DNA from 4 places in the Paenibacillus sp. ACRSA genome. Region 1 is predicted to be linked to each of the others. Evidence: a T-box and tRNA genes for the amino acid it is inferred to sense, from the RefSeq annotation. Region 1 holds a T-box; the other regions hold tRNA genes.

Region 1 (5,916 bases):
GATCTATGCCCTGATCCAATCCGGAGCATTGGAGCCGCGGCAGATCGCCGCAAGCAATCGTACCCCTTCCAAAGTGCGTCAGTTATCCCTCCGTTATCCCGGTCTGCACGAATCACAGAGTAATCGGGAAACCGTTATCCGAAGCAACATTATCTTCCTCTGTGTGAAGCCGCTGGAATTCAAACATGTTATTGACGAGATCCTGCCCGTCGTGAATCCCAATCATATGATTGTCTCGATCACTAGTCCCGTGCAGCTGCGTCATCTGGAATCTTCACTTCCTTGCAAAGTCTCCAAAGTTATCCCAAGCGTCACACATCAGGTCGGCAGCGGAGCGTCATTATGTATACACGGTGAACGAATGACACCTGAAGATCGCACTGTGTTGGAAGGCTTGCTGAGTCATTTCAGCAAACCTTACCAAGTGGATGAAGCTTGCACACGCATAACATCCGACTTTTCCAGTTGCGGACCTGCATTCATATCGTTCTTTTTGGAACAGTGGATTGAGAGTGCCGTCAAGCTTACAGGGATCAAACGAGCAGATGCATGCGCTCTTGCAGGCGAGATGCTCCTTGGAACAGGTAAACTTCTCACTGAAGGAGGGTATACGCCTCAAGAACTTCAAGCTCGAGTTGCTGTTCCCGGTGGCATCACTGCCCAAGCTTTGGCACTACTCAAGATTAGTCTGGACGGTGTGTTTGATAGCCTCATTCACACCACCCACGACAAATATGATGAAGATTTGGTAAAGCTTAATGAACTATTCCAAGCCAGTGAGATTAACCGGCAACAATATTAACCAGTTTGCCTGGAACGGCAATGACCTTACGAATGGTCTTGCCTTCCAGAGCCTGCTTCACAGATGCAAGCTCCATTGTGAAGTCTTGCATGCCCTGTGCATCCAAATCCTTCGCAATAGTTGCCCGTGTTACAATTTTGCCATTCACTTGAACGACAATCTCCACCTCAGCGTCTACCGTCATAGCTTCGTCATATTCAGGCCAAGCTACGTAACTAATTCCACCTTCATGACCTAAGCGGCTCCACAGCTCTTCCGCCATATGCGGCGCAAGTGGTGACAGTAATTGCACGAAGTTTTCCATCGATTCACGTGGCAGCGTATCTGCTTTGTATGCATCGTTGATGAAGATCATCAACTGACTGATCGCTGTGTTGAAGCGCAGATGTTCCAGATCATCTGTAACCTTCTTAATTGTTTTGTGAGCAGTACGCTTGAATTCTTCTGTACCGCCATCCGCTGTAATTTTATCACTAATTGCGCCTGTATCCTCGTTGATGAAGAGACGCCATACACGTGACAGGAAGCGGTACATGCCTTCAACCCCGTTAGCATTCCACGGTTTTGTTGCTTCCAGTGGCCCCATGAACATCTCATACAAACGCAGAGTATCTGCACCGAATTCATTTACAATTTCATCTGGATTAATAACATTACCACGAGATTTACTCATTTTCTCATTATTAGTTCCCAGAATCATACCTTGGTTCACGAGTTTATGGAATGGCTCTTTGGTTTGAACTACGCCCAGATCGTACAATACTTTATGCCAGAAACGTGCATACAGCAAGTGAAGCACAGCGTGCTCTGCTCCCCCGATATACAGATCGACAGGCAGCCATTGTTGTTGTTTCTCCTGAGAGATCAGTTCCTTGTCGTTATGTGGATCGATAAAGCGCAGGTAATACCAGCAGCTTCCCGCCCATTGTGGCATCGTGTTTGTCTCACGACGTGCTTTCATTCCCGTTTCAGGGTCAACCGTATTCACCCACTCTGTTACATTCGCCAGTGGTGATTCCCCTGTACCCGAAGGCTTGATCTGATCGATATCTGGCAGCAACAATGGAAGCTGATCCTCTGGTACGGTTTTCATCGTTCCATCTTCCAGGTGCAGAATTGGAATCGGCTCTCCCCAGTAACGTTGACGACTGAACAACCAGTCACGCAGACGATATGTCGTTTTGCCTTCACCTTTACCGTTGTCTTCCAGCCATGCAATCATCTTCGCAATCGCTTCTTCGTTATTCAGACCATTCAAGAAATCAGAGTTAACGTGTGGTCCGTCTCCGGAATACGCTTCTTTGGTCACATCCCCACCAGCGACAACTTCAATGATATCCAGTCCGAATTGCTTCGCAAATTCCCAGTCACGTGCATCATGCCCAGGAACCGCCATAATTGCACCTGTACCATAACCAGCCAGAACATAATCAGCGATCCAAATAGGCACCTTCGCTCCATTTACTGGATTGATGGCATAAGCCCCTGTGAATACACCTGTTTTGTCTTTGGCCAAATCCGTACGCTCCAGGTCACTCTTACGTCCAGCTTGCTCCTGATAAGCTTTGATTGCTTCGCGTTGTTCTGCAGTCACAATGGCTTCTACCAGCTCATGTTCCGGTGCCAGTACAGCATAACTAGCTCCAAACAAAGTGTCCGCACGAGTCGTGAATACCTTGATTACTTCCTCACGTCCCTCGATGGCAAACACCACTTCTGCTCCTGTGGATTTACCAATCCAGTTGCGTTGCATATCCTTAATGCTCTCAGACCAATCCAGCTCTTCTAGGTCTTCCAGAAGACGCTCAGCATATTCAGTAATTTTCAATACCCATTGACGCATCGGTTTACGGACAACAGGGTGATTACCGCGCTCACTTTTACCGTCAATGACCTCTTCATTAGCCAGTACTGTACCCAATGCTTCGCACCAGTTTACAGGCACTTCGTCAACGTAAGCGAGGCCTTTGTTGTACAACTGGATGAAGATCCATTGCGTCCATTTGTAATAATCCGGATCCGTAGTGCTGATCTCCCGATCCCAGTCATAGGAGAAACCAAGGGATTTAATTTGACGACGGAAGTTGTCAATGTTACGGAATGTGATTTCACGTGGGTGTTCACCCGTATCAAGTGCATGCTGCTCAGCAGGCAAACCAAAAGCGTCCCAACCCATCGGATGCAAAACATTGTATCCACGCATACGTTTGTAACGAGAAACGATATCCGTTGCTGTATATCCTTCCGGGTGACCTACGTGCAGTCCCGCGCCTGATGGATATGGGAACATATCCAATGCATAGAACTTCGGTTTAGCCGGGTCCTCGCCTGTTTTGAACGTTTTATTCTCATCCCAAAATTGCTGCCAACTTTTCTCCATCACTTGCGGCTGATAGCCGTGCTTCGGCTGGTGATTCTCACTCATCTATTGTTCCTCCTCTGGTTGATTCACATAAATTACAACAAAAAAACCTCAGCATCCCGTAGCGTTTGCAGCGCTAGGGACGAGAGGTTGAATTCCCGTGGTACCACCCTAGTTAGCGGATGAACGTGCTTCGTCATCCACTCCCTTTAAACCTGTAACGGCGGTTAACCGATGCGGATTTCCATTCCTGCAACCACCGAATAGACATCGGTTAAGTATCGAATGGTGTAATCACCGCATTTCTCCAAGGCGAGTTCATGAAATACTGTCAATCGGCTTGCACCAACCGCCGACTCTCTGTCATGTACAGAATTCATTACTGATCCTTATCATCGAAATATGTATACAATATCGGAAACATTATATAAAAAAGTACCGCCAAAGTCAATGACAGACCTCAGCCTAACCGAAAGCGTTCAATGCTTTCTTCCAGATTATGAATCGTCCACTGAATATGTTTATGATCATCAAACTGCCGGTATGCACATTCGATGCGAAGTAATAGATCAAAATACAGATCATATAACGCTCTTCTGCTTCGTTCACTTGGTGTTGTAATGGATGTACCGTAACCCTTCAAGAAGCCAGTCGTGTAATTAAAATGACTAAAATAATGCTCCATCAATGGATCTGCCCAGAGTGATCGCTCAAAATCAATAATGGCGGTAATTCGTCCTTTCTCCACCAGCACATTGCCATCCCACAGATCCCAGCTAATAAACACAGGTTCTAGTACATCATCGAGGACATCAGCTCTGGCCTGAATCAAACGCTCCAACTCCTCGTAAGACATCGAAAACGTAATCCCTGCCTTTTTCCCATCGATTAATACATCATCCATCAGTTGTAGGAAAGCTTCTTTCCATGTGGAATAACGTTGTCTTCCCGTTGAGAAATAACCAAATTGTTCGCCTTTGATTCCATTCAATCTTCGATTGTAACGCCCAATCTGTTCCTCAATCGCTTCCTGTTCTTCAACACTACAGTGCTCTTTCACTTGGTTATACGGCTTACCTGTCATATGCTCCATAATAAAATATTCTGAGGGAGCAAGAGTTAGCGAGTCATCATACGCAAGTACACGGGGAACTGGTACATCCGTTAGCTCTGACACAAGGCGCAGCGCCTCGACTTCAGTCTTCATTAACCCTTGTTCACAACGCATCAGATTAGATTTATCCGTAGGGGCTATTTTGAGCACCACCGTCTGCCCATCTTTTAACAGGATCCGATATGCCTGGTTCGCCCAGCCTTCATTCATTTCCTGATATTCAGATAGTCGACTATTTAATGTTTGGGTTACTATCCGTTCTAACTGTTCTGAAGTTAGCTTTGTTTTGTATTTACTTTCCACCCCATAATCACCTGTCCTTCTTAAGTTCGTCATCTTATCAAAAAAGGAAAACGCTTTCTATTAGTGTTATTATGGCTCCCTCACACTTAACTGGCAATAGCTTAGATCACGTTTCAATACTCCTATTCTGATCAAAATAAAAAAACGCCCTCAGAATATGCAAGGGCGATGAACAAGACTAATTATTTGATAGCAACATAGAACAGACGCTGCGCGCCTTCCCCTGCTTCTTCCCATTCAAAATCTGCGTACACGCTGACATCACGGAATCCCGCCTTCCGTAACTCCAGCTTCATCCACTCCGGATCGTATGCACGCTGCACATGCACCTCTTCAAACCTCTGATAGAGATCCTTACCCCCATCATCAACACGCGAGAAAATGCTGAGATGATGTTCGATCTCACATCGTTCCGAGTCTAACGCACTTGTCCAGATATAGGATATCGAGCGTTCGTCCAGTACAAAAGGCTGTTCTTCTTCATATCGAATGAATGTATTAGGATGATGCACATCGAACAGGAATGTTCCTCCTGGCTTCATCATTTCGTACGTTCGTTGGAAGGTGCGGATGACATCGTCCTGTTCCAGCAAATAGTTAATACAGTCACAGAATGAGATAACCGAGTCTACAGGCTCAGGTACTCTCCATTCGCACATATCCTGCTGTACCCACCGTACACTGCCTTCACGGTACAAACGATGCCCTTGGGGAGTAGCTTCCATCTTACTGCGAGCCACAGATAACATATCCGCCGACAGGTCGATTCCTGTCACCTCGAATCCTGAGTTAACCAAGGGTATCGTAATCGAACCTGTACCACAACCAAGTTCTGCTACGCTTTTGGGCATCCCGTGCCGCTCCCAGGCTGTTCTCGCGAACCTTATCCAGTCCGGATAAGGCATATCTTCCATTAATTCATCGTAAACATAGGCAAATTTACGGTAAGACATGTCAGGCACCGCACTTTCAATTCATTTTATTATATAACTCAAAAATATTTACACTTGCCACTCCGATGACAGAACAACCTTCCGATCGCTGTTATCCCCAGATTTTTTTGATTCCCTTTTCCAAAGGGAAAATCCGGGGATAGCTTATGCTTCCGATGCAGCTTTCTTTCAGAAAGCTTTCAGGCGAACGCTTCGCTCCTTCACGTTATTTCTGTCTTCTCCGTTCTCGTGTAAAGAATTAGTTGAGCTTATATAAATTTGTTATAAACGAAAAAAGCAGGGGCGTCCGGTGTTCACCCAGCCTTGCCCTGCTTTTACATTGGACTCACATGAGTCTTCGTTTAGCTTAAGTTCAACGTTAATAACGTTACTAGTTCTTGTC
Region 2 (5,916 bases), 170 kb from region 1:
GCATCTAATGAATCACTGTTCGTTTCCTCTAAGAATTTATCTTTTTCAAGTCGTGCATTGTAGTTATCTATATGCTCACTATTTGAACATAGATCCATTCTCATTCCAAATAATAAAGGGAATATATTTTTAGAATCTTCTTCATATTTTAACATCCAAAAAAACAATTTGTCATAGGCGCTTTGAAGTTTTTTTTCTCTTTCAAAACTGCCTCTTGATTTTTCCTCAGATAGTTTCTTCGTTATGATATTTGTAATTTGTACTGCAATTTCTTTATTACCGAATTTATCAATTAGACCAACAAATATAGAGTTTGATAAATCTATATTTTTATTAATTAATTTATTTTCCAAATCGCCAGCCTTATTTTCATTTTCATTCAACAAACCCGCATATACATCTCTTAGCGTTACATCCATTTCATCAATAAAATGATTGCTTAGGGTGCAAAAGTGATTTCTTTGATTAACAAATATTTTTCTATCCTTCCAAATGGAAATATCTAACTTTTGTAACAACTCAATAAATTGATTCAACCATTCAAAGGTATCAACTTTTAAATTGTTGAGTAGTCCTTCACCTTTCGAGATAAACTCTATGACCTTTTGAATAGAAAGATGTGATTCCTTATAAATCTTATAAAGAGTTTCACAGAGTTCATACTTTGGTAAATCAATATTGCTGCAATTCAACATCAAATCATAGTAATCTTTCTGACAGTCTTTTATGACATTTTTCTTAGAGTCAGTATTCACTTCTTGTTTTATTTCATCATTGAAATTACTGATAAAAATAAATGGGAACTTAATTTCCTTCAGCGATTTCTTTCCGCCATTGGCAGTTTCGATAATAGATTTCTCGCAATATATTTTTTTCGATTCGATATAATATCTTTGACTAAGATTATCAGTGTTATTTTGTTCTTCCATATAACAGATATTATGTATATCGCTAAAAGAATTGTTAATCAAAATATCAATAATCTTATCGTATAAAAGAATAGCTGCATCCAAAATAGTGTTGTTTTTATTATGTATCTGTAATGAATCACGTTGATCTGTGACTTGAAAGGATTCATCGTTTATTACAAACGGTAACCCGAAGTATTCACTTCCTATCAAAGGGTATCGACAGTAAATGCGCGAACTATTTTCAGGATATCTCATTACTGTTTTATTTTTCAAAATAACTGCTATCTCAAAATTCATTTCTAAATGCTTAATCAAAAGAATTTGTTCTGGGTTATCATTTATCCGAACTTTTCTATAGCTAAAAAAATCGTTTTTTGAATAATCATCCTCACGATTACGGATATATTTAACGCCATTTATATCAATAGAATTTATTTTTCGGCTAAAAGATAATAATAGTGGAATATTTTTTTCTAAATCCATGATTCCTTGTACAACAGGAGATTTATTTTCGTCAGGATGTTCTGATAAAGATTCCAAAGTATATCTGAAAGTTGTAATATTAGCAAGATTACTGCTTGAAGCCGGAGTTTCATCTATCTTATCCAACTCTTCTAGTGCTTCTGAAATATGAGCTTTGAGTATTGGTATGGCTTCTTTATATATAAGACTATTTTTCCAATTGCTTCTATCTAAATTAAAATCTAAAGGTATGCGTTCTTGATTTTTATTAATGAAAGTCCCTGTAATATTTATTTTCTTTGACAATAAGTGCGTGGTAATAAAGCCAGTACCAAACTGACCGCCTTTTTCAATATCTTCGGTTTTAGATGATTTTTGTAGAATTAAGCCTCTAAGCGACTTATTATCAAAAGGATCACCAGTATGAGAAAATGAGACTATCTTCTTTTCGATATCATGTTTGACATAGATATCGACCGGAATACTGGAAGTGTCACAAGCATTTTGAATCAGCTCCCAAATCCATCTGCGAACAGTATTATTATCCGAGCCATTAAATACATCATATAGCTCTTTGTTTATTTTGTTTGCAGAAATATCAATAAGATCTCTTCTATCCATATTATCATAAGTCATATAATAATGTCCCTCATCTTTATGCTTATTTAGTAGTCATCTTTTAATGAATCAGAGTAGGCTTCTTAGCTATTCTTATCCATATCACTTCGGGTAAACGGGGTAAAAATATAATTTTTCATAAAAATCCCAAGTGTTATTTTATTGGAATACAGTCCACCCCCTCTTTATTTGTCATTTCGATTCTTCAATCTTTCTCAGAGCCTAGTGCAGGACTTAGTAATTGAGAAAACATCGAAATCATCAGCATCCCTTCTTTGTACTATTGAGTTAATTTTTCTTTAAAGAATGGATGCCAGCCAACCCTCATTTCTTACGCTAAAGGTTTATGGAACCACTTCCCTTTAATGTAATATCATCTTCTGTTTCAACGCTCATTTCATCAAAATCATCCTCTGATTCGTTCCAAAGCACCAGTAGTCCATAAAGTGGCTGAAAGCGATATCCTTACATAGAAGGTCTAGCAGAATGAATATTGGTTGACATATCTCACCGACCTAGCTCTTTTATGACTAACAAAGATTGTTCAAAAAGTCCGTTTTTGATTATGAAGCATCGAATCTTGAAGAATCAGAGACTTTCGGTTCTCAAGTAGCAGATTGCTACGCTCCAATTCTCGGGCTTAATTATGTCGAAGGCGCTCTACTATAGACAGAACACCCTCAACGGTGCAACTCTTGCTATTTGAAGCGTATGTTACAATGGCATGAATCCTTTAACCTCAGACACAATTCATTTAGCAGTGACTTAAAACTACAACTTTCAACATAATTCTCCACGACTCCTTCCATCTCCTTCCAAACAAATGTTCTATTCAAACGTAATATTAGTAAAGATGAATACATATTAATCCCTGATACCTATCCAAAATAGGTCCTGAAAGTTTCTAATTGAAAAGGCGGCTACCCATTAATTGAGTAGTCGACCTTATACATCACTGTACGGACCGTTAAATGCAGCATTTCAACCATTTGAGTACATTGACGCAAGCACTTGTACTGTGCAGGGAAGCCATGCAACCTACCTATGCGAGCTTTATGTTTGTTACAGGGCGATTCAGCACTACTCTTCCGTTTATTCGCCTATAGCCCAGCTGGTGATTCTCCATTGGTAGGCCTGCCATTCCGGTATCCCCAACTTTCGTAGGTATTGCACCTTCATTCGAAGCTTTTTCCATTGTTTCCACATGTACATCCTCATTTGTCTTCGTAGCTTGCTGGGTTGGTGAGAAGGAGTCTGGCAGTCGGGCGGAGGTGGAACCTTAGGAAGGATAGTTTGAATAAACTCAGTAATACTGGTACATTATCATCATAGAACTGAAGGATGATGCTGGAGATCGGAGGCAGAGAAGTTTCTTCTTGAGACACTTAGACAACAATAGTTTCGTATTGCCACAGCGAATTACCTTCACAGACTTAATGCTGGATTGGCTTCAAAAAGTCATTTAAAGCAGGTTGCGGAAACTACTTGCGAAAGGTACGAGAGGTCGTAACAAATTGTATACCCTTATTTTAAGAGTAGAAACGATATGCTCTTGCAAGAAGTGCAACCGATGCATCTGCAAAAATATCATGGAACCAAACATCAGGACGACCAAGCAACAAAAAAATAAATTGTCTACAAAAACATTACGGATGCATTTGAGCGTATCAGAAAACCAGAAAAGAGACAAAAGAGAAGCTCCGTTAGCAAACTCGCTCATTAAACGAAAAAGGGTTTCAGCTCATTTGAGCTGAAACCCTTAATTTTCTTGATAATTCGTATGCCGAGGACCGGGATCGAACCGGTACGGTAGTCACCTACCGCAGGATTTTAAGTCCTGTGCGTCTGCCAATTCCGCCACCCCGGCATGATTATGTATTTCTCAATCAAATGTGGCGACAAGAAATATCTTATCATGTATTTTATTATTATGCAACACTTTTTTTAAAAAAAATATTTTAGAAATGAAACAGGCACCACCAGCGTAAGCCGGCAGTGCCTAGAAAGGTCGAGTTGCGGTCTCGAACTTTCTTATAAACCATCTATATTAAGGGAGGTGTAAGGTAAGAATACCTCCCCAACATTAAAGAAACCTAAAATCAGGATTAAATTAAGCTAAAAAAGAAAATAAGCTCACATGTATTAGTCACGCTTCATGATAATAGGCGTGATCCGAGCAATCTCGTCTTCACTGGTTTCCACAATCACAAGCAAATGTTGTTGCATAAGCCATTGCTCATAATAGTTTGCGTCATCCTCAGAGATACCGGCTTCCGTCAGGGTAAGTACAAAATCATCGGTCTCTTCACCGATTTCATTACCAGCAAGCCGGCGAACAGCCTTCCCAGCAGACATCGTGTGATCTTTACGTTTACCTAGCGCAGCCAGCACCCCCTTAAAGGCTCCTAATGCTCCATCCGTACCTGCACCCTTAAGTGGTTTAGGTAAACCTGCCTTCTCACTAATCAACTCCAAATTAAGCTGTTCTTTAGCGACTACGCCCAGTGAATCGGAATCAACTCCTGCCTGTCGAAGCTGATTCAACATTAAAATGGCTTCGTTCTCAGTACGCACCATTCCAATCAATAACTTTGTCATACGGAATCCTCCTTAACATACACTTTAGCTTCAGTACCCTTTATAACCCTCTAACTGAAAGAAACAAACGCTAATCATGCGATAAGGCGAATCACCTAACCCACAAAATCACTTCTCTTCTGGAAATTCATACCTAGTTCTGATAGACTAGATAAAGAAGACAAATTAACCATTGAAATTATTGACATATCGATTCTAATCTCATAACCAGGAGAAATGACATATGAACAAAGAGGTAGAAATTGCCATCCGTCGTAATCAACAAATTGTGGTTCGTAATACAAGTGGTGAATCTGTAACCGGATTTCCAGAACGCTCTGCCGATTCCTCCATCCTCCTTCTACGTACAGTACAAGGGAATCTCTGGATTCCGTTTGAGGAAGTTGAGCAGGTCACACGCCTGTTAAGCATTCGTTCGCATCATCTAAGCAGTATGGCACTGTGAACAGCCGTTTGTAGCCATCAGTGAATCAAGTGAATCATTGGACGATGAAGAACGCCAGACTTTGAGGAGTCTGGCGTTCTTCATTACTCTATCACTAGGAACTGTCTTAGATCTCGCTATTCAACAACAAACTTCACTCGTGTTCCATTTGGATATGTACTAAGTTGATTGCCAACCCATGAACCTGCTCCGCGATTGTCCTTTGGCGTAATGTATTGGATATCCGCATTAGCACCACCCTCTGCACACATAGCCATCGGCCACTCGTCTCGATCCTTCCCCTTCTTCACTGGCACTCCCTTCAGCGAAAGATCCCGATTCGCCTCAGCACCATCACGATCGATTGTACACACATCAGAATGACCTGCCTTAACGGCCGATCGAATATGATTAGCTGTCTCTGGGTAGCGTTCAGAAGGGAAGATCAGCGTATGATCTACACCTTGGCTACTACTCCCATTAAATATAGAAGTCCAATCCCCCAGCTTATATTCTCCATTAAACCATGCTAAACAGGCGACTAAAGCAAGGGTGACCAAGGTGACCCATTGCTTCTTCAACCTGGCTGTTCCTTTATTTCTTCTCTTCCTTGTGCGTTTACGCGTCATGCTGTCTCTCCCCCATTCACCATTACATTATATCAGAACATTCGTTCGCGGAACAACGTGAATGCACAGAAAAAAAACAGCCCGGATCTCTCCCGAACTGCCCTCTTCCGATCATATAATAATCCTTTAACCTACATGACCCATACTTGGCATCACCGGTTGCCGCTTTAATGGTACAGTGACCTGGAATTGTGTACCCTGACCTTCTTGACTTTCCACCGTGATTTCACCTTGCATCAATTCCAGCAACTCTTTGCAGATCGTTAATCCAAGA
Region 3 (5,916 bases), on a different contig from region 1:
GGCGATCGTCTCGGGTCGGATTCGAGAATCTGCAAAAGCGACATCCTCAGGGATAGACGGGTCTAAATGGTGGCAGACCATCAGCATATCCAAATGTTCTTCTACTGTATTTCGTGTGTAAGGTCTGGTGGGGTTAGTGGAAGAAGGGATGACATAGGATTCACCGGCTGCTCGAATAATGTCGGGTGCGTGGCCGCCGCCTGCGCCTTCTGTGTGGTAGGTGTGTATGGTGCGACCGTTAATGGCTGCGAGTGTGTTCTCCAAGAATCCGGTTTCGTTCAAGGTATCAGTATGAATGGCTACCTGCATATCATGCTCGTCAGCAGCGGTCAGACAGGCATCGATTGCACTTGGGGTTGTACCCCAATCTTCATGGAGCTTGAGTCCAATGACCCCTGCTTGAATCTGTTCAATTAAAGGGGCTGTAGTGGAGCTATTTCCTTTACCGAGAAAGCCAATATTCATAGGGAAGGCTTCTGCTGATTCTAGCATGCGATGGATGTGCCAAGCTCCTGGTGTGCAAGTTGTTGCTTTTGTTCCTGTGGCTGGCCCTGTGCCGCCGCCAATCATGGTGGTAACACCAGAAGATAATGCCGTCTGAATCTGTTGTGGACAGATGAAATGAATATGGGTATCAATCCCGCCTGCAGTTACGATCATTCCTTCGCCAGCAATGATTTCCGTGGAAGCACCTATAATGAGTGAGGGATCGACACCGTCCATCGTATTGGGTTGCCGGATTTTCCTATGGCGCAGATGAGTCCATCGCGGATGCCGATATCGGCTTTGACGATCCCCCAATGATCAATAATGATTGCGTTGGTGATTACAGTATCAGGGGTGCCATCACTACGAAGGGCAGATGCGGATTGACCCACGCCGTCGCGGATGACTTTGCCACCGCCGAACTTGCTCTCGTCTCCGTAGATGGCATAATCTTGTTCGATCTCAGCCCAAAGTTCTGTGTCTGCTAGTCGAACGGCATCGCCGGTGGTGGGTCCGAACATGGAGGCGTATTGCTCGCGGCTCATTGATTTCATGCAGAATCACTTCCATCCTGCTTCGGTGGGGCGAAAGTGTTCAAGAACGTGTCTAGCTTCTGAGAGTCGGGAGGATGGTCTATGGCACCTTCGGTTAAACCGTTAAAACCATAAATTTGTCGTTTGCCGCCAAATGTCGTAAGCTCGATGGGTTTCTCTTCACCAGGCTCAAAACGAACAGCGGTACCTGCCGGGATATGCAGGCGATGTCCATAAGCGGTTATGCGATCGAATTCCAATGCGGCATTAACCTCGTAGAAATGCACGTGGGAACCGACTTGTACGGGACGATCCCCACGGTTCAAGACAAGTAATCGCACTGTTGGGCGATTGGGGTGACAGATGATTTCGTCCTGCTTCAAACGATATTCACCAGGAATCATGATGTTCTCCTGCCTTTCTTAGCGTATGGGCTCGTGTACGGTAACGAGCTTTGTGCCATCGGGAAAAGTAGCTTCTACCTGTACCTCGGGAATCATATCGGGTACACCTTCCATGCAGTCCACACGTTTCAGAATGGTACCGCCGTATCGCATCAATTCTGCAACACTCATTCCGTCACGCGCGCGCTCCATGAGTTCAGAGGTCAATAGGGCGATAGCTTCGGGAACATTCAACTTAAGTCCTCGGCCTTTGCGTTCTCGGGCGAGGTTAGCGGCTACGGTAACCAGGAGTTTTTCTTTTTCCTGCTCAGTCCAATGCAATGTAATCCGACCTTTCCTCATATGAAGTCAGTCTTGAACTTTTTTTGAAGACGAACGAGAGTATGTTCATCTGATATAGAATAATATGTTAAATATACTCACACAGGGTAGGTTCATTGTCAATGGGATTTGAATATTATTGGAATTTTATCATCGTTATAATCGATTAATGTGTTAAGTATACTAACATTTGAGTTTGGTGTTTTCTTTGAATATCACATTACCAGGGGGCTGGGATGTTTGGGTTGGTACGTGTATTAACAAGATGACGTGAAAAGAGGTGGCTGGTTGGGGATGAGAATAAGGTGGGAGTTGAGGAGTTGAAGGGATTTCTTCGAGGTAAATCGTCCGAAGGCATTCAGCCTTCGGCACCAACAAGGTTAGAATTTATCTATCACTACCCGAGAATGCCGGAATATTGTGGGTACAATCTGCGGATGCAATCCGGGCAAATGTCGTGGGTGAACTCGGCATGGGTGTGCTTTCTGAGATAACTCTCGACGGAGTTCCATGTATCCTGTTCATCCTTGATTTGTTTACATACGGCACATATAGGAAGAAGTCCTCGTAGTGTGCGTACCTCGGATAATGCTTGTTGAAGTTGCTGCTCGGCTAGTTTCTGTTCTGTGACATCGGTGTGGGCGATTAAGGCGAGTTCAGAGCTACATGGTGACTCTGTTGTTGGCAAAGGAGTGAGTTCTAAGCGGAACCACCTCTGTTTCGAATTGGGGAGGCGTATCGCGATGTCGTATGTATGGTTACTGTCAAAAGGTGTTCGAATCTTTTTAAGTCGCTGGATGGTCTTATTGCTCTGATGATCTCGCTCATGTGACGTCCATACCTCTAGTAGATTGAGATAAGGCAGTGTACCGGATTCAGAATAAAAGTAAGCTGGTAAGTGTGTGTAGTCATGCATTTGACCAAGTCCTTGTCGCCAAGCGTTGTTGCAGCTACGAATGATCCAGTTGTTATCTACGATAATGAGCTGGTGGCGCATAAATTGATAAGATAGTTTCTCTAGATCGGTTGTTAAGTACCGCATTGGTTGAAACCCTCCTTGTGGTCAGTTGGCGAATGAGACAGGGTGCTTTGCTAACGTAGATCGTCTGGAATTTGTAAAATATCTGCGACCTGATTCCGGAATCGGGTAGCCTTGCGTGTGCCGTGAATTAGGTTGGATAGACGGTATGGTGGGATGTCGTGTTGTTCGCAAAAGGTCTTCTGATCCATCTGGAGTTCGGTTAAACGGCGTTTGATGGCCCATCCGAATGGGGTCACGGGTTTCTTTTTGTTCAAAAGGGTTCACCCCTAGGTTAAAAGTAGTATTCAGTCGCTCCTACTTCGGGTAGAATGTAGGGAGATGCGCGCTGTATATTTCATTATATACGTTATTACGTCATGTAACAATTAAAAATGACGGAAATAAGTGTATTTTATGATTTAAAATGACGTAAATTCGCAAATTCATCCATTAATGAATAACAACAAAAACACGCCAGCAAAGGAGTTGCGGCGTGTTTTTGTTCAATTGGAGAGGTATGTGTTGCGGGAGAATGCGTGGGTACGCAGCTATGCTTTGAATGCATGTAACCCTGCACCAAGCATGTGGAAGCTTGGGAATAGTGACTTCATAGACGTTGCTGTTGCTTGTGCTGGTTCATCCGCAACGGAGGCGCTGACAGTATTCCATTCATGCTCTAGGTCTGTGGTTAGGTGAACCATCAGTTCCTGTATGCTTTGACGATCGAGGGGGATGGCTTTCGAGGCTTCCGTTATGCATGCATTTGAGGCTGAGTGGAGATAACCGAGAACTGCCTCCTCGACGGGGATATCGAGATAGTGGTTAATCCAGGCGTGAACAGTGGATAGGCATCCAACTGAATTATAGGTAGACAGGGTGTGCTCGAGTTTTCTGAAGTCGATCCAGGGATGGAGGGCTTGAGCGAGCTTGATTAACCGTTTGCCCATAGCGGAGGAGTGTTCCCTGAGATCTGGAGGGGTTCGCTGGACGTGAACTAGTTTGTCAATAAGAGCTGTTCGCCATGTGTCCTTCTGATCCGCTGCACTGTAGATTCCCTTAATTGCCATTCCTTCCAGGCGCACAATGCTCGGATGTAATTGACAACGCATGAATGATTCCAGGTCTGCTACGTTACGGATTGAACCTTCTGCTATAAGTGCATCCATGCCGAATGAATGAGTGAACCCTCCGACTTGAATGGAGGAATCAAGCAGTTTGACATAATCGAGCAGCTTATTCCCACGGTTCACGATCTTTCGCCTCCTACGTTCGCTAAATGTTATTATATATAACATTTTATTTCGTTTTGGTGCTGTTTATGAGTTTGAATCCGAATTATATGATATATATAATCACATAATTATCCGCTTTTTGTCAATTAAATCTTGTTTATTTTGCGCTAATTTCTTAATGTGTTAGTTATAATCACTCAACAAGTTATGTATTGGAGTGTGTGGTGATAATCTTGTCATTGAAAGAGAAATAGTAAATGTAATATTAGTGGTTATTCCATTGGGTTGCTCATTGAAGCTTATCAAGGGTAAAGGAACTACAAAAATAGTTCAAACTCAAGGATATGCAACTGCTGTGGAAATATGACGATTCATGCAGTTAGAGGGGGAACTATCGTATAAGACAGCTGAATTTAAAAAATGCTTTACTTTTATAATGAAACCCGGTATAATCAATTTTGTTGCCGATAATTTACGACATGCGGTCGTGGTGGAATGGCAGACACGCTATCTTGAGGGGGTAGTGGGCTTATGCCCGTGGAGGTTCGAGTCCTCTCGACCGCATCATAATGCAAGACAGAAGAAGCTTCCGAACTCGGAAGCTTCTTTTTTGTTTCTAACGTTTTTATTTTATTCTAACTTCATTAAGCCTGACCGATTTGAAGTAAACGTATGATTTCGCCATCAATAAGCTCTCTACTTACTTGCATGAATCCTAACGATTCATATAACGTCCCGGCGATCTGATTGTCTGATCGATGTGCAATCATAATCCTTGTACCATTAGAAAAGTCACAGGTTGTAAATCGATGTTCATCCTTAGTTCCTCCCGAATTTCGAATTCGCAGAGGATCTAGTGCTCTACGATGATCTTGAACCCTTTCTCCGAACCATTGCAGTAAGTACTTTTTGCATACCACATCACTCCTCTCAACAGAACACTCTAATGTATATCATAAGCTCTCATGCCAAAATAAGCTCTTGAGTGCAAAAAAAGCCACCGACCAGAGAGTTCCTGCTTAATGCTGGGGTCTCCAGTGAGATGGCTGTTGGTTGTTCAATTTATTTTTTTAATAATTTCTCGATGTCAGCTTCAATCTGATCAGGAGTTGTTTTGGGTGCGTAACGCTTTACGACACGTCCGTCCTGATCCACGAGGAATTTAGTGAAATTCCATTTGATTGCTTTGGAGCCGAGCAGACCTGGAGCCTCTTTGGTGAGATGTTGGAACAGGGGATGAGCGTTCGATCCGTTGACATCGATTTTCTCAAACATAGGGAAGCTTACACCATAGTTCATTTGGCAGAACTCAGCAATATCATCGGATGAGCCTTTTTCCTGTGCAAACTGATTGCTCGGGAATCCGAGAACTTCAAAATTACGATCTTTGAATTTATTGTACAGCTCTTGCAGCCCTTCGAATTGTGGTGTCAATCCACACTTACTAGCTGTATTCACAATAAGCAGTACTTTGTTCCGGTATTGAGACATTTCTTGTTCTTGGCCTCGAAGCGTATTAACTTTGTATTCATAAACGGTCATAAAAATCGCCTCCTATATCGAATGGATTAATCCTATTTTGTATATATCTATTATATTGGTTGCAATTAAATAATGCAAAACTAATATTGGATAATTATAGTTTTAGTACTTTTTGAGCTTGAATTGGTCTTCTTATGGACGAATAGGTAGAAGATTTCTGTGATCACGAGAATTAGAGAGCTTTGGGGAGATGTATGAAGCAAAAATATGTTGTAAGCGATATCATTGGGTTGAAACGGCATAAATCAGTCGATTCGGTGATCTATGTACACTTTACATCAACATGACCTCGGTGTATGATTCATATCGTAATTTCTAATTTAATTTCTATTGTACATGAAAAAACGAAACAAACGATAATATCGATCTAATCAGTC
Region 4 (5,916 bases), on a different contig from region 1:
ATAGTTCTTAAGAATCACTTTATTATTCAATACGCTCTATTTCTCCTCGTAAATTTAGTGAATCATTGTAATCTAGGAATATACTAGGATGCAATTTGCACACCCACTAGTTCATAACTCCTCCTTCCTGACCGACTCCACAGCTCATATAATTCGATTCAGTTCAACAGGCACTTGAAAGTACCCCAACTCTTATTGTAGTATTTGGTTAAAAAAATCGGAGGAAATATGCCTAATCAACCAGAACAACATTCCATCCAGGCGTGGTCTCTGATCAACCGTAAATATTTGGGAAAAGGCGTCCGTGTCAAACGGTTCCGTAAACCGACACGCTGTCAAATTCGCAACCGTGTTCTTCTAGCCGTGCTGATGGCCAATGATATTAAGTTGTCCCAGCTCGCTGAAGACTTGTCCATCTCTTCACGCAGTGTAAGCGCGTGGGTGTATGAAGGGCGGATACCCGGCAGTACCAATTTGGACAAGGCTTGTCAATTACTTGGATATCCACGACACATTCTTTTCAATGAAGAGGTTGTGCGTCAGAGTCCAGTTATTTGTCAACCCGAGCCTTCCCGTTTCATGAAGCGTACGGTGACCCGTTCTCCGGTAAGTAACCGTATCTTGACAGGCTTGTGCATGGTCCATGATTTGTCGGTGACAGATGTCAGCCACTGGATCGGGGTTCACCCCGGCACCTTCCGCAAATGGCTGCATCAGGGAACGCTGCCTTCTGCTGCGTTTCAAGAACAAGCGGAGAAATTTTTCCGCATTCCGAAGACCATTTTGTTCGCAGATGTCATCTTGAAAGATCGTCACAATAACTAAAATTAGCGAGCAACCAAAAGGCTCTGTTATTCCTTAAGGAATACAGAGCCTTTTTAACATGACAAAATGGTATAAGTTCTCTACCGGAATTATAAGCGTTCTTTCCACTTCCTGATCTTGATAGATCTATTGTATATTCTCACTGGAAAATCCACACAATACAATTAAGCCAGAACACCACCAGAATGTACTAACCTGAACAAAAATAATCCAACTTCAGTTCGCGCTAGTTGTGTTGGTTCACTCCATTTACTACAACACTCAAAGACAGGTGATCATATGAAATTAGATAAGAATATCGGCATTTCTCTCGGATTTCTAGCAGGAACGACATTTGGAAGTGGGGTCGCATTTCTCTTTCGTCTCCAAAGCTATGGTGTCATGGGTAGTGTCGCAGTCTTCGGAATGATCGGAGCCTTTACTGGATTATTCATCGCCAAGTATGGGCTCCGTATGAATCGTTGAAGCCTAAATACAGGCGTAATATAAAAAGACCCGTCCTTTGCTTTATCGCAATGAACGGGTCTTTCTATGAACGTAGATGCGGTCGAGAGGACTCGAACCTCCACGGGGGGTTAGCCCACACGGACCTGAACCGTGCGCGTCTGCCAATTCCGCCACGACCGCATAATATGTAACTTTTCACTATAAATGAAAAGCATTTAGACCAACAACGAATTGTTGTGCCGTAATGTAGAGTATACATGTTATGGGAGAAGAATGCAATACGTTTTCATTTGTCTAGTAGATGGGACATATGTCCTTTTTAAATGTCATAGAATCTCCTATCGTTAGGACAGAATTAGCTTGTATCATCCAATCCGTTCCGTCAATGATGTGGACGTTGGTAATCACAACGAAGGAGCGAGTCACATTGAATCCAATAAAGCTTTGTTTTATCGGTGCAGGATTTCATGCATCTACCAATATCTATCCTTCCGCTATTGAAGCTGGAGCCATTATCCAAGGTATTGCTACCCGTAGTTTGGAGCGCTCCCAAGCCGCTCTTCTTCGCTTCGGCAGCAGAGGACAGGCTTATGACAATGTACACCTTATGCTTGAGCATGAGGACTGTGACGGGGTCGTTGTCGTGGCACAACCCCAGGATCAAGTTACTCTGACGATGGAGTGTATCCGCGCAGGCAAAAACGTCTATGTGGACAAACCACTGGGATGGAATGCAGCAGAAGCCAAGATGGTATCTGACGCAGCCGAGCAAGCTGGAGTGGTGCTCATGGTTGGGTTTATGAAACGTTATGCTCCCGTCTATCTGAAATTAAAAGAGTTGATCGATGGCGGGACACTGGGGAAAGTCCGGTCATTTCAGGTGAGGTTCGCTGTCGATAGCACTCCCTTCTGCAAAGATGAAGAACAGTTCATCAAGCTCGCCGCCATTCATATGGTGGATCTGATGCGCTTCCTCTTCGGTGACATGGTGAAGGTTACGGGTACGACAGTTAGGGATGACGAGCACATCAATCAGAGTATTTCCTTCGTGTTTGAGCAAGGCATCATAGGCAGCGCATATTTTACAGGGATGAGTGCTTGGTCACGTGAGAGTGAACATGTATTAGTGACTTTCGACAACGGATTTGCGTCAGTAGATGAGGTAACTAAACTTACGATTCATTCCTCTCAGACCTTTGATAATCTACCTTGGAAATCTCTAGCGGAGCAGGATATTGTGTACACACCTTCCGCTTCACCTATGTCTGGCACTCACCGAGACCTTTACCTAAGAGGATTCGTCGGGGAGATGGTACACTTTACGGAATGTTGCCGCGATCATTCTTTGCCACATTCTAGTGGTCAAGATAATATTAAAACCATGGCATTATGTGACGCAATCCTTTCGGCACTGATATGACGCTTATACGCTATTCATTAAGTACAATCTGTTGGGCATACCCACACCTATTCAGAAATTATATATCTTTAAACCTTGATGTTTCGCATTGCGAATTTCGGGGTTTTTTTCGTTTTTCCGAGGTCTTACTAGGATACATATCATTCTCATGTATATCATTGCAAGGTTTATAATGTACCTTAACCATGATATGCTGTCATTAGAAGTATACAGTCTATATAAGGTTGTAGTATCAATATAGGTACTGCATAGTCACCCTTATATTGGAGGTGCAATCCATGAAACAGAATTCCGCTAACCTTTGTCCCAAGCCATACGGTTGTTCCGTAGAAGTCACACTTAGTGTCATTGGGGGAAAGTGGAAAGGCGCTATTTTATATCACCTGTTCTCAGGTTCTTTGCGATTCAATGAGTTACGTAAGTTATTCCCCGATATCACACAGCGGATGCTCACTTTGCAGTTAAGAGAGCTCGAAAATAGCGGTATCGTACACCGAGAGGTGTATCCTCAGGTTCCACCTAAAGTGGAATACTCGTTAACCCCTTTTGGTGAAACGTTAAGGCCGATTATTTACAGCATGCGAGACTGGGGAGAACAATACACGAACGAAGTTATCGCCAAATCACAGCAAGCAGAATAAGGAAAGAAGCTGCTCCGTTCACACGAAGCAGCTTCTTTTTTTGTGTTTTATTTTTCTACCGATTGAATGGTGATTGTCCGATTTCGCCCTTCTTCTTTGGCTTGATACAGAGCGGTATCTGCTAAATGAAATAACTCCATCGCTGCCGCTGAATGAATAGGATATTCCGCTATTCCTGCCGATATTGTAACAGTTCGATCGATAGGCATTGCACTATTCTCTACACTAGAACGAATATATTCGGCCACTTGGTAGGCAGTACTTGATTTGGTCTGACGCAGCAGCACGACGAACTCTTCTCCTCCAAAGCGGGAACATACATCCTGAGGTCGTACGGCCTGTCGAATCAGTTCAGCAATATGTTTCAATACGATGTCTCCTGTATGATGTCCATACGTATCGTTAATTGACTTGAATCGATCTATATCGATAACGATAAGAGAAAATGGAATCTCCTCATCGATCCAATGCTGTATGACTTCTTCAAACGTTCTGCGATTTGTCATGCCTGTTAGCACATCCGTTCTAGCATCATACGTTAGCTGATCCGTCTGCTTGCGAAAGCTCGCAAGCGCACCGAGTACGGCTTGTGTAAGAAGGTCAGCCTCGCGATTCCAGTGTGGCTTCATCACAGGTAAGTCTACCTCGCCTTGATCCACCCGGTTAACCAAACCCGCTAGAATGACGAAAGGACTGGCTAGTTTACGAGCAACACGAATGACTATTAGAGTCAAAATCACAAAAGGGACTGATGTATAGATCAGCAACATGCGAATATGATGGCTAAGCTGGTCGAACACAATCTTGGTTGGTGAAACTACCACGACACCCCAGCCGGTAGTTGGAACTTTAGTATAACCTGCAAGTGAATCAAGACCCGACAGATTCTTGTATCTTTCTTTCCCTTGTTGATTATCTAACAATTTATGTACGACCGTATTGTTGCTGATATTCTCACCAATTCGCTCCGTGTCAGGGTGAAATAACAGTGTACCTTTCGCGTCTACGATAAAGAAATAGGAACCGTTACTGGATTTCAACTGACTTCCAAAAGAATGACTTAGAATATTACCCTCTTGCAAATAAATACTCCCACTGACATACCCCTCAAAGGTTTGATTCGAACCAAAAATCGGTTGACTCAAAAATAAAATTCTGCGCTGACTAATTGGCGTAACATAAGGCTCCGATATATAAGGCGTTCTGGAGTGGAGTGCATTCTTAGCTGCCGTAGAGCTGATATGAAGACCCAGTCTGCCTCCCATGGGCGAGACTCCTCTAACAAGTCCCGTTTCATCCACAAGCGTCAAAGAGTTAAAGTAGTTGCTGCTACCCCGAATTAGATCAAGTGCTCCCCCAATTTTAGCAGTGTCTGTGTAGTCTATATCCGAGAACGAATGCGCTGCATAATCCAAGCTGCTCTGCATGGATTGAAACAATGAATCGAGCGTCTGACTCATCTGCGTAGCACTTGAATAATTGCTAGTCAGTGTATTATCGATTAATGACTGCTTCTGAGATGTATAAAAAGATATAAAGATGATGGTCAAAGTCATTAAAACAGCGATGGTAACAAGACCGCCCAATAAGACGGTAAGACTAATTTTCTTCACGTTTCTTATTTTGCTTTTAAATGTTGCTGTTTTGTTCTGTGCGGTCATTATTACTTCCCCCGGTTTTTCTTGAAAAGACATATGTCTACCATTCTATACGAATGATGTTAAGAAGAAATAAAAAGTTTGTGAAGAATTTACAATAACTTGCGATTGAGTGACGATTTAATGAACCCAATTCATTCATTGAATGGATTACGCAGATCAGATCTAATCCTGAATCACATATCCTTCCCCTAGCTCCTGTTCAACAAATCCCGCCATATGTCTGGTCTGAAAGGCAATCGGCTGATCACTAGCTACAAGAATTCTGTTCTGCTGCTCGTCGTCCGTCTCCACAGGCAATGCAAATGAACGCGTATAGACAAATAACTCACATAACGTCGTATGGATTGCATTCACAAGCTGATCATTGCCTGCCCGGCCAAATACATTCAGCATGACCATACCATTTGTTCTCAACTTCTCCTTCACAATCTTAAAAAAAGGGATTGAAATGAGCTGTTTGGGAGTTCCCTCAGCTGTAAAAGCATCAACAACGATATAATCATATGCTCCAGAAGGTTCCTGCTGCAATAAATCACGTCCATCACCTACACTTACATCGTTTCCCGCATAATTAAAGAATGTCCGACTGATTTCTAACACTTCTTCATCAAGCTCTGCTACCTTTACCTGCTTCTCAGACAAATATGTAGGTAACGTACCAATCCCATGTCCAATGATATACACAGATTCATAGTTAGACGCATTCCGTTCCATCAGATGTACCATGGCTCTCGGATATTCCAATACGATTCGTTCAGGGCGGCTCAGATCCATTGCCCCCTGAACAGCTTCATTAGAAAACTCCAACACGCGAAAATGTCCTTGCTCTCCATATAAACGCTTCGTGTCATAGACCTTCAGCTCATGCTGTTCACTTTTATTGCGATACAAAACTCTCACCCATATCCACCCTTCCATCATC

Evidence for each region. A T-box is a leader RNA that pairs with one kind of tRNA and senses whether it is charged. The one in region 1 lies ahead of leuS (leucine--tRNA ligase), so its partner is inferred to be a tRNA-Leu.
Region 2: it encodes a tRNA-Leu, which carries the amino acid that the T-box ahead of leuS (leucine--tRNA ligase) is inferred to sense. The anticodon was not compared.
Region 3: it encodes a tRNA-Leu, which carries the amino acid that the T-box ahead of leuS (leucine--tRNA ligase) is inferred to sense. The anticodon was not compared.
Region 4: it encodes a tRNA-Leu, which carries the amino acid that the T-box ahead of leuS (leucine--tRNA ligase) is inferred to sense. The anticodon was not compared.

What each region holds. Positions count from the first base shown of each region.
Region 1 covers NZ_JAKRNP010000001.1:724,127-730,042, forward strand. The annotation lists gene comER (late competence protein ComER) at 1-802, shown strand, start outside; gene leuS (leucine--tRNA ligase) at 783-3,227, opposite strand; T-box leader at 3,300-3,569, opposite strand; gene MH215_RS03345 (phosphotransferase family protein) at 3,625-4,581, opposite strand; gene MH215_RS03350 (class I SAM-dependent DNA methyltransferase) at 4,764-5,534, opposite strand; gene MH215_RS03355 (CvfB family protein) at 5,905-5,916, opposite strand, start outside.
Region 2 covers NZ_JAKRNP010000001.1:549,616-555,531, forward strand. The annotation lists gene MH215_RS02555 (sacsin N-terminal ATP-binding-like domain-containing protein) at 1-2,009, opposite strand, end outside; tRNA gene MH215_RS02560 (tRNA-Leu) at 3,773-3,858, opposite strand; gene MH215_RS02565 (general stress protein) at 4,134-4,589, opposite strand; gene MH215_RS02570 (hypothetical protein) at 4,813-5,034, shown strand; gene MH215_RS02575 (NucA/NucB deoxyribonuclease domain-containing protein) at 5,151-5,642, opposite strand; gene MH215_RS02580 (sensor histidine kinase) at 5,769-5,916, opposite strand, start outside.
Region 3 covers NZ_JAKRNP010000003.1:189,339-195,254, reverse strand. The annotation lists partial or broken gene ureC (urease subunit alpha) at 1-1,040, opposite strand, end outside; gene MH215_RS10560 (urease subunit beta) at 1,037-1,423, opposite strand; gene MH215_RS10555 (urease subunit gamma) at 1,442-1,765, opposite strand; gene MH215_RS10550 (nitrogen regulation protein NR(II)) at 2,142-2,786, opposite strand; gene MH215_RS10545 (hypothetical protein) at 2,837-3,040, opposite strand; gene MH215_RS10540 (urease accessory protein UreF) at 3,314-4,015, opposite strand; tRNA gene MH215_RS10535 (tRNA-Leu) at 4,479-4,561, shown strand; gene MH215_RS10530 (hypothetical protein) at 4,642-4,917, opposite strand; gene MH215_RS10525 (glutathione peroxidase) at 5,060-5,539, opposite strand.
Region 4 covers NZ_JAKRNP010000002.1:931,340-937,255, forward strand. The annotation lists gene MH215_RS09135 (helix-turn-helix domain-containing protein) at 229-825, shown strand; gene MH215_RS09140 (hypothetical protein) at 1,105-1,290, shown strand; tRNA gene MH215_RS09145 (tRNA-Leu) at 1,368-1,452, opposite strand; gene MH215_RS09150 (Gfo/Idh/MocA family protein) at 1,700-2,692, shown strand; gene MH215_RS09155 (winged helix-turn-helix transcriptional regulator) at 2,971-3,333, shown strand; gene MH215_RS09160 (sensor domain-containing diguanylate cyclase) at 3,381-4,994, opposite strand; gene MH215_RS09165 (spermidine synthase) at 5,157-5,894, opposite strand.